3 regions of the Pseudomonas graminis genome follow, and region 2 is predicted to be linked to each of the others. Evidence: riboswitches for the same ligand, from Rfam matches in the RefSeq annotation. Region 2 holds a riboswitch; each other region holds the start of a gene.

Region 1 (5,165 bases), 690 kb from region 2:
ACCGCCCATGACCAAGAACCCCTGCGGCAAACAACAGTCAGTAAAGAAGCTTCGCCGGTTTCATCGTGCTCGATGAGGGTCGTGAACCGCGCGCCATCCAACACGCCCCACCGCACAGGACACCCCCATGAGTCTGCACGACAAGATCATCGGCCGCCTCGGCTTCGGCTCCGCGCCGCTGGGCAACATGTTCCGCACCATCGACGAAGAGGAAGCGGCGGCCACCGTTCAATCGGCCTGGGACCAGGGCATTCGTTATTTTGACACCGCACCGATCTACGGCGCCGGCCTGTCCGAGCAGCGTCTGGGCAAGGCCCTCGCCGGCGTCCCCCGCGACCAGTACACCCTGAGCACCAAAGTCGGCCGGCTGATTTCCGACGAGATCGACACCGAGCCCCGCAGCGGTCCGTTCGCTGAAGGCCTGAAAAACAAGATCGTCACTGATTACTCCGCCGATGCCACGCTGCGTTCCATTGAAGCGACCCTGAAACGCCTGAACACCGATCGGCTGGACATCGTGTTTGTTCACGACGTCGCCCAGGACGCCCACGGCGATGCCTGGATCGAGCATTTCAACATCGCCCGCACCGGCGCTTTCCGCGCCCTCACCCGACTGCGCGAAGAAGGCGTGATCAAGGCCTGGGGCCTTGGCGTCAACCGCGTCGAGCCGTGCGAACTGACCCTGGACCTGGAAGAAGCCCAGCCCGATGGTTTCCTGCTCGCCGGCCGTTATTCGCTGCTCGACCATGACCAGCCGCTGCAACGGCTGTTCGACAAGGCCCGCCAGCACAACGCCGAGTTCGTGGTCGGCGGGCCTTACAGCTCCGGTGTGTTGGTGGGCGGCAAGCATTTCGAGTATCAGGAAGCGTCGCCGGCGATGCTCGACAAGGTGGCGCACATTCAGGAGATCGCCCGGCAGTACCAGGTCGACATCAAATCGGCGGCGTTGCAGTTCGTCCTCGCCAACCCGCTGGTGGCAGCGGTAATCCCGGGTGCCAGCCGGCCGTCACGGATCATCGAAGACGTCACCGCGCTCAACGCTCAGGTGCCGGATGGATTCTGGCAGGCCATGCGCGATCAGGGCTTCATTGCCCTGCAGGCGCCAGTCCCGGGCAAAGACTGATATCGTGGGCAACGACGCCGGGCCAGACGCCCGGCCTTGTTTCCTGCGCGAGATCTGTCCATGCGAATTCTGATCGTCAATGTCAACACCACCGAATCCATGACCGAGACCATCGCCGAGCAGGCCCGCAGCGTGGCCTCGCCTAGCACCGAGATCATCGGCCTGACCCCGCGCTTCGGCGCCGAGTCGGTGGAAGGCAATTTCGAAAGTTACCTGGCGGCCATTGCGGTGATGGACCGGGTAATGTCCTACGTAGGGCCCTACGACGCGGTGATTCAGGCCGGCTACGGCGAGCACGGCCGCGAAGGATTGCAGGAATTACTCGACGTGCCGGTGGTGGACATCACCGAAGCGGCGGCCAGCCTGGCAATGTTGCTGGGGCATAAATACGCCGTGGTCACGACGCTCGACCGCACCGTGCCACTGATCGAAGACCGCCTGAAGCTGGCCGGTGTGCATGAGCGCTGCGCGTCGGTGCGGGCCAGCGGCATGGGCGTGCTGGAGCTGGAGGAATTCCCGGAGCGTGCGGTCGAAGCCATCGTTGAGCAGGCCATCGAAGCGGTGATCCGCGACAAGGCCGAAGTGATCTGCCTGGGCTGCGGCGGCATGGCTGGGCTGGATCAACTCATCCGCGACCGCGCCGGCGTGCCGGTGGTGGATGGCGTGACCGCGGCGGTGGCACTGGCGGAATCACTGGTGCGTCTGGGGTTGAAGACCTCGAAAGTGCGGACCTACGCGACGCCACGGCCGAAGAAGATCGTCGGTTGGCCGTTTAAGTTGTAGACGACCAATGTTCAGCACACGCAGATTGAAGGCGAACGTATAACCTGTGGGAGCGAGCTTGCTCGCGAAGACTGCATTCCAGCCGCTGAAGATTTAGCGAAAGTTCGGGCCTCTACGTGAGCAAGGTGGAACGCCACCCCGGTCACTCCCACAGGTTTTGCATCTCCTTCAGGTTTTGCACCTCCTTCAGGTTTTGCACCTCCTTCAGGTTTTGCACCTCCTTCAGGCTTTGCACCTCCTTCAGGTTTTGCATCTCCCGCAGGTTTAGCGCTGCTCCCGTTACTGCCAAGTGTTTGGCCGCCCTCTGCCACACCGCCGCCGCATTCGCCTCCACCCGCCGAATCGTTTAGTATCCCCGCCGCCGGTTTCCACTCGGAATTAATAGGGAATCCCCAGGCGCGCTGCGCGCTGAGACGGAACTGTCCCCGCAACTGTAGGCGCTGAGCCCTGCTTCCTGTTTGCCACTGGGTGACCCCGGGAAGGCCGAAGCATGGCAATGATGCGCCAGTCAGGAGACCTGCCGGCCAGCATATTCATTCACCGGCGGGGTGTCCGGGGAAGGACTCCCGTTCGCGCGTCGCTCGCGCACGCTGTGCTCGCCCTCATCGTAGGGGCGCCCGTCGGGTGGACTTTCCAGCGCCTGCTTCGCCAAGCATTCAGGCTTTCTGGAGATCGCTGTTCATGCCGCTGCGCCGCCTCGCCGCCCTGCTCGTCACCCTGACCTTGCCCACTGCCGCCCTCGCTGCTTCGACGGTTTACCCCTTGACCGTGGATAATTGCGGCGAACCGCTGACCTTCACCCACGCCCCGCAGAAAACCGTGACCATTGGCCAGGCCGCCACCGAGATGCTCTACGCCCTCGGCCTGGGTCCGAACATCGTCGGCACGTCGCTGTGGTTCAATCCCGTGCTGCCCCAGTACCAAACCCTCAACAACGGCATCGAGCGCCTGGCCGACAACGCGCCGAGTTTTGAATCAGTGATCGGCAAACGCCCGGATTTCGTCCCGGTGCAGTTTGAATGGATGGTCGGGCCCCAGGGCGCCGTCGGCACCCGCGAGCAGTTTCGCGATCTGGGCATCCCGACCTACATCCTGCCGTCCGATTGCGAGGGCAAGAACAACCGGGTGGGCGCCGACGGCACGCGCCTCGAAGCCTTCCGCATCGACACCCTGTACAAAAGCCTGCGTCAGCTGGCGCAGATCTTCGACGTGCAGGACCGTGGCGAGCACTTGATCACGGGTTACCAAACCCGGCTGGCCCAGGCGGTGACGCAGGCGAAAGCCCATGCCAATCCGCCCGTCTCGGCGGTGTTCTGGTTTTCAAGCCCGGACATCAACGTCGACCCTTACGTGGCCGGGCGCAAGGGCATTCCCAATTTCATGCTCGACACCCTCGGCATGCGCAATGTCATCGACTCCGATGAGGAATGGCCGACCGTGGGCTGGGAAACCATCGCCAAGGCCAACCCGACGGTGCTGGTCATCGCGCGGATGGACCGCCGCCGCTTCCCGGCCGACGATCACGAGAAGAAGCTGGCGTTTCTCCGCTCCGACCCTGTCACCCGCAACATGGACGCGGTGAAAAACAATCGCATCGTGCTCATGGACGCCAGCGCCATGGAGTCCAGCGTGCGGCTGTTTGACGGCATCGAGCAACTGGCCCAGGCCACTCAAGCGCAATGACGTCATTCAGCATGCCCTCTTCAAGCGTCGTCCGAATCTTCGGCCACGGTGCCTGGGCCCTCGCTTTGCTGGCGTTGGCGGTGCTGGCGGGCGTGGCGATCGGCGAGACATCAATCAGCCTGCCGGTAATCGTTCAGGTGCTGGCCAACAAGCTGTGGGCCGCGGGTTTTCCTCTCGACCCTATCGACGAGGGCATCGTCTGGAATTACCGTCTGACTCGGGCCATCGTTGCCGCCACCTGCGGCGCAGGGCTGGCGGTGTCGGGCGTGGTCTTGCAATCGCTTCTACGCAATCCGCTGGCCGATCCCTACTTGCTGGGCATTTCCGCCGGCGCGTCGACCGGCGCAGTGTTGGTGGCGATCATCGGCATCGGCGCCGGTACGATTTCTCTCTCGACCGGCGCGTTTGCCGGTGCGATCGCCGCGTTCGCGCTGGTCGCCCTGCTCGCCCGCTCCTCCCGTGGTCAGACCGCTGCCGGCCAGATCATTCTGGCGGGCATTGCCGGGTCCCAGCTGTTCAACGCCCTGACGTCTTTCCTGATCACCAAGTCGGCCAATGCCGAACAGGCGCGCGGGATCATGTTCTGGTTGCTGGGCAATCTCAGCGGCGTGCGCTGGTCGTCGGTGGCGCTGTCAGTGCCGTTCGTGTTGCTCGGCTTGCTGGTGTGCCTGTGGCATCGGCGCGCGCTGGATGCGTTCACGTTTGGCACCGATTCAGCCGCATCGCTGGGCATTCCGGTGCGCCGGGTGCAGGCCGTGCTGATCCTCACTGCCGCGCTGATGACGGCGGTGATGGTGTCGATTGTCGGCTCCATCGGCTTCGTCGGTTTGGTGATTCCCCATGCGGTGCGCCTGGTGGCCGGCGTGCGCCATGCACGGTTGCTGCCCTTGAGCGCCCTGATCGGCGCACTGTTCATGATCGCCGCCGATGTGCTGTCGCGCACGCTGATCAAGGGTCAGGTGTTGCCGATCGGGGTGATCACTGCGCTGGTGGGCGCGCCGGTGTTTGCCATGATTCTGGTCCGCGGGAATCGTCCTCGATGAATGCGAGTCAGGAGGTGCCCGGCGCCATGCTCGAAGGCAGTGACCTGAGTTATTCGGTCAAGGGCGCGCCACTGCTCAGTGGCGTGAGCCTGGCGATTCGGCCGGGGGAAAACCTGGGGATCGTCGGGCCGAATGGCTCGGGAAAGTCGACGCTGTTGAAGTTGCTAGCGGGGATTCAGGCGCCGTCTCAGGGCGAAGTTCGCCTGGGCGGGAAGCGCTTGTCGGCGCTGAGCCGGCGGGACATTGCGCGGCAGGTCGCGGTGGTGGAGCAGCATGCCCAGACCGGCGATTCGATCAGTCTGTTGCAGGCGGTTGAGCTGGGGCGTACGCCGTGGCTGTCGGCGCTGGCGCCGTGGGGCGAGATGGATGACGGGATTGTGGCGAAGGCAATTGCGGATGTGAGTTTGCAGCCTCTGGTGCATCGGTCGTGGCATACGTTGTCGGGTGGGGAGCAGCAGCGCGGGCATATTGCGCGGGCTTTGGCGCAGCGGCCGCAGGTGTTGTTGCTGGATGAGCCGACGAATCATCTGGAT
Region 2 (5,165 bases):
TCTTCAGTTCGGCGGTGGTTGCCAGGGTTGCGGCCAAGCGGATGTGACGCTCAAGGAAGGCATCGAGCGCACCCTGCTGGAGCGCATACCCGAGCTGACCGGTGTGCGTGACGTGACTGACCACACCCAGAAAGAAAACGCGTATTACTGAGAAGTGATGGCGTGGCAAGCAAGCCCCGACGGGTTCGGGGCTTTTTTGTGGGCGCTCGCCAAGGTCCAGAGGCGCACGCTAGGGCCTGAACACATGGGCGTGGCCCGCGCGATACAGCGATGATTCGCTAAACACATCGTTGCCCAGCACCCGTCCCACCAGAATCAGCGCGGTGCGGCGGAACCCCTTGATCCGCACCTTTTCCTCGATGTCCGCCAGCGTGCCGGTGACCCAGTCCTGATCCGGCCAGCTGGCGCGGTGCACCACGGCAATCGGGCAATCGGCGCCGTAGTGCGGGGTCAGCTCGGCGACGATCTTGCCGAGGTTATTCACGCCCAGATGAATCGCCATGGTCGCCTGATGCTGCGCCAGATCACCGAGGGTTTCGCCTTCGGGCATGTCGGTTTTGTCGGCGTAGCGGGTCAGGATCACGCTCTGGGAAATGTCCGGCAGCGTCAGCTCCGTGCCAAGCAACGCAGCGCACGCCGCGGTGGCAGTGACGCCGGGAATGATTTCGAAGGGGATCTGCAGCTCGCGCAGGCAGCGGATCTGCTCGCCGATGGCGCCATACAGGCTCGGATCGCCCGAGTGAACACGCGCCACATCCTGGCCTTGCGCATGAGCGGATTTCATCAGATCGATGATCTGCTGAAGGTGCAATGGAGCGCTGTTGGTGACCTGGATCGCCTGATGCCCTTCCAGCACTGCTTCTGGCACCAGGGAGCCGGCGTAAATGATCACCGGGCAGGAGCGGATCAGCCGCTGGCCTTTGACAGTGATCAGGTCTGGATCGCCAGGGCCGGCGCCGATGAAAAAAACAGTCATGGAGTGTCCTGATTGGAATTCATTTGAGCACTGTTTGGATGGCTGTATGCGGTCCAGTGGGACCGGCTTTAGCCGGGAAGAGGCCAGCGTGTACACCCTCAAATTTGCAGCGTGGCGCCTGACGCTTTCCCGGCTAAAGCCGGTCCTACGAGGGTACGCGGTGTGTCCGTAGGACCGGCTTTAGCCGGGAAGGGGCCTGGATGTACACCCTCAAATTTGCAGCGTGACTATTAATGCCTTCCCGGCTAAAGCCGGTCCTACAAGGGTTGGCCGGTCCTATTAGATCGCGGTTGCCAGAGCAAATGTCGCATGGGGGCTTTTTCGGCGGGGGATGGCCAAGGTCGCGGGCGAGCCGGTCAACCGCGTCGCCATCGCCAACGCCGCGCTTTCCGCCACGCCGTAGCAGCCGGTGCGTTCAAAGGCGATGTCCGAGCGATGGCTCAGTTGGGACTCGTAAGTTGCCAGCTCACGGGCGCTGAAGAACCCGATCGTTAGGCCCAACCCACGACCCAGCTCCAGCAATCCTTCCTCATCCGACTTGTCGTCAATGGAGGCGATGGCGGCAACGTCTGCCAGCTCAAGACGACACTCCCGCAAACCATCCTCCATCAACAGCCGAAGCTCCAGCGCCGAACAGCCGCGCTGGCAGCCCAGACCGACCACCCACAGTGGCCGATCGCGCACTTCATTCACAGAGCAGGCTTCAAACCGACGTGCGTCGCGGTCGCTTCATTGCGCCGAAACAACCAGGCGCTGATCCAGCCCAGGGCAATCCAGAAAACCGCGTTGGTCAGCAGCGACGCAATCTTGAATTGCGCTTCAAGGGCTTCCGGGGCGAGTGCCGAATGCACCGCCGGCTGAGGGGCGCCGACGATATGCGGCACCACCAGAATCATTGCGCCGACAACCTTCAACAGCCAGTGCCGGGCAAACACCATCAACGCCAACCCTGCAGCCGTGGAGGCGGCAGTGCCCACCCACCAGATCTGCCGTTGGGTCAGGTCCGCCGCGACGGTACCGGGCAGTTCGGGCGGCAAGCCGAGGGTTGGCGCCAGCACAAACACGGCATAACCGGCCAATCCCCACAGCACGCCTTCGCGAGCACTCGTCGGCGTACGCAAGGTGTACAGCGCCGCCAGCATCAGCGCGAAACCGACCGCGACTACCAGATTGCCCCCCGTGGTGGACAGCACGCGCTGCCAGCCGTTTTCAGGCTCCCAGGCTTCGGCGTCATGGACGTGACCGGCCATCGCACCGTCGGTGTGCTCGTGCATCTCGGTAGCCGGGGCCTTTTCGTAGGTCTCCGCCTGCAGGATCAACGGCGCGACCGAGAAGCTCTGCAGCAGTGTCAACAACAGGGCGGCGAGCAGTCCGGTGAACCCGGCCGTTTGCGCAATTCGCTTGAACATGGCGGCAGGTCTCAATGGCAAGGGAAGGCGGAGCTGTGACGGGTGTCGTGTGCCGCGTTGTGCACCGCATCGATGTGGGAGAAACCGGCGAAGTACACCAGAAATGCGCCGAGAAACATCGCGCTGACGGCGGCAACAAGGCGCTGGCTCTGCGTGGCAGTCACGGCCGTTGTGGTGTTGGTGGTGCCGGACGTCTGGCGGGGTGTGCTGATGGACATGGCGCTTCCCTCTGAAGTGGTTTCAGCGGACGGAAAGGCGCAAAGACACCGCAGGCGAATGCCGGCAGTGCTCAACAGCGCCCGCCCACCGCGGGTTGTTATGGTGTGTTGTCGGGCCGGTCTCCGGGCTCGCGAGGGGCACATGCATCAGCCGTTACGGCCGTCGTGCCTTCAAGAATCGCCTTCCCATATCGCTGCCGACACAGTGGATCTGACTCTTCACTCGCTTACCGTTGCGGGGGCAGCACCGGACTGATACACACCCGAAGGTCTGCACGCACCGGTTTCCCGTTTCACCCTGTGAAGGGCACCCGTTACAAGGTGTGTAGGAGACCACGGGCTGTTTGGCTCGTCAATCGACCCTTCAGCCGATGGGTCAATCGATGCAGCGATCGGTGCGTCAATTGGCGCGGCACTCACTGCAAAGCGCGATTGACCGGCCTCCAGTCACTGCGTAGCCTTGCGCACTTGAGGTTCGCCGGCCGCTTTTATGAAAGCCACCGGCGCTAAGAAGGGAATGCGGTTTCAAGCCGCAGCTGCCCCCGCAACTGTAAACGGACAGGTTCATTGCACAGCCACTGCGCGAGCGGGAAGGCGCGATGAATGCCAGTCGCCTGACGATCCCTGTCAGTAACCGGCCGCCGTGAGCCAGGAGACCTGCCTCGAATCGGACCGCCTGCAAGCGGCCGAGGAATTCCACTACAACCGGGCGGGGTGATCCGGTGGCGAATTGAACCGCGCGCCTGCTTCGGCCGGCCCTGCGCTGTTTTCGTCCTCGTTGCCCCGCCGCACGCCTGAGGGCAACCGATGAAAACACTGGCCAAACTTCCCGTCACCATCGTCACCGGCTTTCTCGGCTCGGGCAAAACCACCTTGCTGCGGCACATGCTCGACAACGCCGAAGGCCGACGCATCGCCGTCATCGTCAATGAATTCGGCGAGTTGGGCATCGACGGCGACATCCTCAAGCAGTGCACCATCGGCTGCACCGAAGAAGAAGCCGTCGGTCGCGTCTACGAGCTGGCCAACGGCTGCCTGTGCTGCACCGTTCAGGAAGAGTTCTTCCCGGTGATGCAGGAGCTGGTCGCCCGCCGCGGCGATCTCGATCACATCCTCATCGAAACCTCGGGCCTGGCCCTGCCGAAGCCGCTGGTGCAAGCCTTTCAATGGCCGGAAATTCGCAACGCCTGCACCGTCGACGCGGTGATCACCGTGGTCGACAGCCCGGCCGTGCTCGCCGGCACCTTCGCCGCGTTCCCGGATCAGGTCGACGCCCAGCGCAAGCTCGACCCGAACCTGGACCACGAATCGCCGCTCCACGAGCTGTTCGCCGACCAACTGGCCAGCGCCGATCTGGTCGTGCTGAACAAGGCCGACATGCTCGACGCCGATGCGCTGGCAGCGGTGCGCGCGGAAGTCGCCGAAGAGTTGCCGCCAGCGGTGAAGATCGTCGAAGCGAACCGAGGCCAGTTGCCGATCAGCGTGTTGCTGGGGCTCGGCGCCGAATCCGAGCTGCACATTGATGGCCGCAAGACCCATCACGATCACCACGAAGGCGACGATCACGATGATCACGACCATGACGCCTTCGACTCCATCTCCATTACGCTGCCCCAGGCGGACGAATCGCTGTTGCTTGACGCGCTGACCCAGGCCGTCGTCCAGCACGGCATCCTGCGCGTCAAAGGCTTCGCTGCGATTCCCGGCAAACCCATGCGCCTGCTGGTGCAAGGCGTCGGCACGCGCTTCGACAAGCATTTCGACCGCGCCTGGAAGCCTGACGAAGCCCGGGAAACCCACCTGGTGCTGATCGGCCAGGAACTGGACGCCGGCGTCCTCGAAGCGCAATTGCGCGCTGCACTCTCAGGGATCAAAGGCTAACCATGCACCTGCTGCGCACTCAGCCCGGCGGCTTCGTTCCCGACGACAGCATCGCTGACCTGGGCCAGACCCCCGCCGAGCTGGTGATCCTGTGCAGCGCCGACTCGAACCTGGCCCTGCTGGCTGAAACCGCGCAGCAACTGCCGGGTGACTACCCGAGCCTGCGCCTGGCCAATCCGATGCAGGTGCAAAACCATGCGTCGGTGGATTTGTACGTCGACGAGGTGCTGCGACACGCCAAAGTCATCCTGATTTCCCTGCACGGCGGTATCGGCTATTGGCGCTACGGCGTCGAGCGGCTGGTGGAACTGGCGGCAAAGGGGGTGAAGCTGATTCTGGTGCCCGGCTGCGATCGCCCGGACCCCGAGCTGAGCGGCCTGAGCACGGAATCTGCCGAAGACCTTGATCGGCTCTGGCATTACCTGCGTCAGGGCGGCAAGCACAACGCGCTGGCGCTGTTCAACTTCATCGCCACGCGCTGGCTGGGCGGCGACTATCCCTGGGTCGAGCCGCAAACCTTGCCGCGCACCGTGATTTACCACCCGCAGAACACCTACGCCGATTTGGCCCGCTGGCAGGCCGACTGGCGCGCGGATCAGCCGGTCGCCGCCGTGCTGTTTTATCGCTCTCACTTGCAGGCGGCAAACACCGGTTTCATCGATGTGTTCTGCGAGCGCTTGT
Region 3 (5,165 bases), 870 kb from region 2:
GGCAGGCTCAGGCCGGTGGGGTTGTTCGGGTTGACCACGACGAGCACATCAAGGGTGTCGATGAACCGCTCCACTTCGTGCTCCAGCACCTCGCGCACCAGAAAGCCGGTGTGGCGCCAGGCCTCGGCGTGTTCGGCGTAGCACGGTGACAGTACGCCGACCTTGCCCGCCTGACGCAGACGCGGCAGCGCCTGGATCGCCGCCTGCGAGCCGGCCACGGGCAGCACGTCCGTGGCGCCGTAATAGCGGCGGGCGGCGGCTTCCAGACCGTCATCGGTTTCCGGCAGGCGCGCCCAAGCCGCTTCAGGAATCGCCGGGATCGGCCACGACCACGGCGAAATCCCGCTGGACAGGTCAAGCCAGCTCGATTTTTCAATGCCATATTTCAGGACTGCGCCACGCAATCGGCCGCCATGTTCAAGCATAGAATTCTGTCCCCAGACACAAGATCAGCAACCACAGCCACACGCCGCGCTGCACCAGTTGCCAACCGCGATCAATGGAATTCGCGTCCGCCGGGACACCTTCGCCCAGGGTCGCGCGCTCATGCAGCTCGCCGTGATAAATCGCCGCACCACCCAGTTCGACGCCCAACGCACCGGCGCCGGCGGCCATCACCGGACCTGCGTTGGGGCTGTCCCACTTCGGTGCCTGGGTGCGCCAGCAGCGCAGGGCCAGTCGGGTGTTGCCCAACAGCGCGTAGGTCAACGCCACCAGGCGGGCCGGAATGTAGTTGAGCAGGTCGTCGATTTTCGCCGCCGCCCAGCCGAAGCGTTCGAAGCGCTCGTTGCGATAGCCCCACATGGCGTCGAGGGTGTTGCTCAGGCGATAGAGCACGACGCCCGGCGCACCCAGCACGACGAACCAGAAGATTGCCGCGAACACCGCGTCGCTGCCGTTTTCCAGCACCGATTCCGTGGCCGCGCGGGCCACTTCGGTGCTGTCCAGTTCGGACGTCTGGCGACTGACCAGATAGCCGACCCGTCGGCGTGCTTCGTCCAGATCATCGCTGCGCAGCGCCTGGGCGACCGGCTCGACGTGCTCACCCAGACTGCGCAAACCCAACGCGCAATAAAGCGCCAGGACTTCCACCAGCCAGCCAATCAACGGCAGCCAGCTGAGCAGCGTGGCGATCAGGGTCAGGGGAATCACGGCGATGAACCATGCGGTCACGCCATGGCTGCGCCAGCCCCGGCCGGCGGCATTCAGGCGCTGTTCGATGCGCTTGGCAAAGCGGCCGAACGCCACCAGCGGGTGGTTCCGTTTTGGCTCGCCGAGCAACGCGTCCAGCGCGACCCCGGCGACGCTCAATAACGCCACGCTCATGCAATCACTCCCCATGTGTTCTCGTAGACCAGTTCTTGCAGCGCGCGCGGCTGCGCCCAGCCCTCCAGCACCAGCATCGGCGCCGGGTAGAACTCCTTGACGGGACCCAGGCACAGAATTGCCAGGGGTTTTGAACCGGTTGGCATCTTCAGCAGATCGGCCAGGGCCAGGGGGTCGAACAGCGATACCCAGCCCATCCCGAGGCCTTCGGCACGCGCCGCCAGCCAGAGGTTCTGGATCGCGCATGACAGCGACGCCATGTCCATTTCCGGCAAGGTGCGACGGCCGAAGATGTGTTTGTCGCGGTCGTCCATCAGCGCGGCGACCAATACCTCGGCGCAGTCGCTGATGCCCTCGACCTTCAGCTTCATGAAATCGTCAGAGCGCTCGCCGAGGGCTTCGGCAGTGCGAATACGCTCCTCCTCCACCTGCGCCTGAATCTGCCCACGCAATGCCGGGTCGGTGATCCGCAGGAAGCGCCACGGCTGCATCAATCCGACGCTCGGCGCGTGGTGCGCGGCTTCGAGCAGGCGGGCCAGCAACTCGGGCGCGACCGTGCCGCCGCAGAAGTGGCGCATGTCGCGACGCTCGGCGATGGCACGGTAAACGGCGGCGCGTTCGGGATCGGTGAAGGTGTGGTCAGTCATGGGAGCGGGCTCATGGCAAAAACAGCGCCGCCATCGCCTGGGGATTCGAGGGGAAGTAAAAGTGCACGTACGACGCGGTCATGCGCCCTTCGCGGTACACCGCCTCGGCGCCGCGCCCGCCATTGGGGCTGAGGCCGCGGGCGATAGGGGTCAGTTCGGTGCTGGTCAGGGAGTGGTGATAGGTGTGACCACGCAGGGTGCCTTCCGGCAATTCGACCGATTGCAGGGCCAGGGCTGCCAGACGCTTTTGCATCACGGCTTCACCCTTGAGCAAGCCCACCCCTTCGGCGCGCTGGCCGTCGACATCGGTCAGGGCATCGAGCAGGTACAACATGCCGCCGCATTCGGCGAGCAAGGGTTTGCCGGCGGCGTGGTGCGCGCGAATCGCGGCGAGCATGCTGTGGTTTTGCGCCAGCGCGGTGTGATGCAATTCCGGGTAGCCACCGGGCAGATACAGGCTGTCGGCGTTGGGTAATTGGCGGTCGCGGATCGGCGAGAAGAAGGACAGTTCTGCGCCCATCTCCCGAAGCAGGTCCAGGCTGGCGCCGTAGAAAAACGCGAACGCCTCGTCGTGGGCGATGGCAATTTTCACGCCGGCCAACAGCGGTTCAGCCGGCACGAACTCGGGTGCAGTAAAAGTCACGGCCGGCGGCAAGGTGGCGTCGCAGGTGCTGCCCAGCGCGGTGGCGGCAGCGTCGAGGCGCATGTCCAGGTCGTTCAGTTCGCTCGCCTGAACCAGCCCGAGGTGCCTGCTCGGCAGCTCAATGCCGGTCTCCCGCGACAGCGCGCCGTACCAGCGCAGGCCTTCGGTCAGACTGCCTTCCAGCAACTGCGCATGGCGCACCGTACCGACGCGATTGGCCAGCACGCCGGCGAACGGCAGATCCGGCTGATAGCGCGCCAGACCCAGCGCCAGTGCGCCGAAGGTCTGGGCCATGGCGGTGCCGTCAATCACGCCCAGCACCGGCACGCCGAAACGCCGCGCCAGGTCGGCGCTGGAGGGCGTGCCGTCGAACAGGCCCATGACGCCTTCGATGAGGATCAGGTCGGCATCGGCAGCGGCTTCCCATAACAGGCGCCGACTTTCGTCCTCGCCGATCATCCACATGTCCAGTTGGTACACCGGATGGCCGCTGGCGCGTTCAAGAATCATCGGGTCGAGAAAGTCCGGCCCACATTTGAACACGCGCACCTTGCGCCCCTGATTACGGTGCAAACGGGCCAGTGCGGCAGTGACGGTGGTTTTGCCCTGGCCGGAGGCCGGCGCTGCGATCAGCACTGCCGGGCAGTGCCGGGGTTGACGCTCACTCACAGTTCGATGCCTTTCTGGGCCTTGATGCCGGCTTGAAAGGCATGCTTGACCACGCCGATTTCGGACACGGTGTCGGACAGGTCGATCAATTCCTGCTTCGCCCCGCGACCGGTGACGATCACGTGCTGCATCGGCGGGCGCGCCTGTAGATCGCTCAGCACCTGCTCCAGGTCCAGGTATCCGTGCTTGAGGGCGATGTTCAGCTCATCGAGCACGACCATACCGATGGAGGCGTCCTTGAGCATCTCCCGGGTCACGGCCCAGGCGGCTTCGGCGGCGGCGATGTCACGCTGGCGGTCCTGGGTTTCCCAGGTGAAGCCCTCGCCCATCACGTGGTAACGCACTTGTTCAGGGAAGCGGCGGAAGAACAGCTCTTCGCCGGTGCTGTGGCGGCCTTTGATGAACTGAACGACGCCGCACTGCATGCCGTGGCCCATGGCGCGGGCGAGCATGCCGAACGCCGAACTGCTCTTGCCTTTGCCGTTGCCGGTCAGCACCAACAGCAATCCGCATTCATTCGGCGCGCTGGAAATGCGCTCGTCCATCACCGCCTTTTTGCGCAGCATGCGCGCCAGGTGGCGTTCGTCACGTTCAGGGGATTCGCTCATCTCAGCTCTCCGCTTGAGGGCAGGTGTGGCAGACGGAGGGCACGGGCAAAGACTGTCAGCAGGCACCGGACAAGGCCGGCCTGCAGCAGAGCATCGCCCTCCGTGATGCTGTTCGATGGATCAGGCCGGTCTCCGGACTCATGAGTTGCCACGAGCGTGGCAGGCCATGCGCCTTCCCATGTTCAGCGAACACAGTGGCATCGTGCGTGGCCCAGACTCATTTACCGTTGCGGAGGCAGCGCCGGAATTGATCGCACGAGCAATCGCACCGGCTTCCCTGTTTCACCCTGTGGACCAACGAAGTCCCGGGCACCTGAAACATGGCGCGAAGGTTAGAGGGTTGACTGGGGAGCGTCAATCGAACCGTGGGCAGAGCGCCCACGGGTTTACGGGATTTCGCCCTGAAATGCACAGGTGTTCATGCAGCAACAGCCCATGAACACATTGCCTCAGAAGCGACTATTGCCTGGCGAGGTTCGATGGCTGGATAACGCGTTTGGCGTTCAGCCAGGCTTTTTGCCAATAGGGCTTGTCGAGGCTGTCGAGTTTGACCGTGCCGCCGGTGGCCGGCGCGTGGACGAACCTTCCTTCTCCAACGTAGATGCCGGCGTGGCTGACATTCGAACCGCCGCTGGTGGCGAAGAACACCAGATCACCGGTCTGCAGCTGACTGCGATCGATGTCTGGACCGCGCAGGGTGATCATATCCCGCGTCGACCGCGGCAAGGTGATCCCTGCCGCATCGTGGTAGACGTAGCCGATCAGGCCACTGCAATCGAAACCCGAATCAGGCGTGTTGCCGCCCCAGCGATAAGGCGTGCCAACGAGGCCGATCGCGCGCAACAGGACATCGTCGGCGAGCGGTGAAGAAAACTGGGGAGGAGCGGAAACCACAGGCCGGTAGACGACCTTGCGCGGAGCGGGCGGTGGCGTGCTGGAACACGCGGCCAGCAGCACAGCCAGAGAGGCAACCATCAGGCGAACCGTTAACGACATAAACACGACAACCTGTGCGGGGTGCAGCTTACTTTGCCGAGAGCCGGGGTTGCGCGCAAGAGGGTCGAACCCTTTGCGCGCCCGGAATTAACGGTGTTGGCGCTTGATGGTAGTCGAAGTCATCGCGGTGGTGGTTTCAGGTACCGATGAGGGTGCCATGGCCAGTGCCCGTTTGGCTTCGATGAAGGTCTTGGCCCAGTAGGCATCGTCGAGGCTGTCGACGCGGACGCCACCGCTGCGGCGGCTGCTGGAGTGGATGAACTGGTCATCACCCAG

Evidence for each region. A riboswitch is a leader RNA that binds a small molecule or an ion and turns the genes downstream of it on or off. The one in region 2 is predicted to bind cobalamin.
Region 1: linked by a shared signal. The riboswitch ahead of FX982_RS18555 (ABC transporter substrate-binding protein) and the one ahead of FX982_RS21600 (CbtB domain-containing protein) in region 2 are both predicted to bind cobalamin.
Region 3: linked by a shared signal. The riboswitch ahead of cobO (cob(I)yrinic acid a,c-diamide adenosyltransferase) and the one ahead of FX982_RS21600 (CbtB domain-containing protein) in region 2 are both predicted to bind cobalamin.

What each region holds. Positions count from the first base shown of each region.
Region 1 covers NZ_CP053746.1:4,145,524-4,150,688, reverse strand. Annotated here, with positions in the region: gene FX982_RS18570 (aldo/keto reductase) at 128-1,123, shown strand; gene FX982_RS18565 (aspartate/glutamate racemase family protein) at 1,184-1,906, shown strand; gene FX982_RS18560 (hypothetical protein) at 2,049-2,240, opposite strand; cobalamin riboswitch at 2,252-2,445, shown strand; gene FX982_RS18555 (ABC transporter substrate-binding protein) at 2,588-3,589, shown strand; gene FX982_RS18550 (FecCD family ABC transporter permease) at 3,601-4,632, shown strand; gene FX982_RS18545 (ABC transporter ATP-binding protein) at 4,629-5,165, shown strand, end outside.
Region 2 covers NZ_CP053746.1:4,832,124-4,837,288, reverse strand. Annotated here, with positions in the region: gene nfuA (Fe-S biogenesis protein NfuA) at 1-151, shown strand, start outside; gene cobM (precorrin-4 C(11)-methyltransferase) at 230-976, opposite strand; gene FX982_RS21610 (cobalamin biosynthesis protein) at 1,256-1,669, opposite strand; gene FX982_RS21605 (CbtA family protein) at 1,666-2,385, opposite strand; gene FX982_RS21600 (CbtB domain-containing protein) at 2,397-2,603, opposite strand; cobalamin riboswitch at 2,701-2,933, opposite strand; cobalamin riboswitch at 3,058-3,282, shown strand; gene cobW (cobalamin biosynthesis protein CobW) at 3,411-4,484, shown strand; gene cobN (cobaltochelatase subunit CobN) at 4,487-5,165, shown strand, end outside.
Region 3 covers NZ_CP053746.1:184,349-189,513, forward strand. Annotated here, with positions in the region: gene cobD (threonine-phosphate decarboxylase CobD) at 1-425, opposite strand, end outside; gene cbiB (adenosylcobinamide-phosphate synthase CbiB) at 418-1,326, opposite strand; gene bluB (5,6-dimethylbenzimidazole synthase) at 1,323-1,973, opposite strand; gene FX982_RS00905 (cobyrinate a,c-diamide synthase) at 1,984-3,285, opposite strand; gene cobO (cob(I)yrinic acid a,c-diamide adenosyltransferase) at 3,282-3,893, opposite strand; cobalamin riboswitch at 4,000-4,225, opposite strand; gene FX982_RS00915 (C40 family peptidase) at 4,353-4,889, opposite strand; gene FX982_RS00920 (C40 family peptidase) at 4,977-5,165, opposite strand, start outside.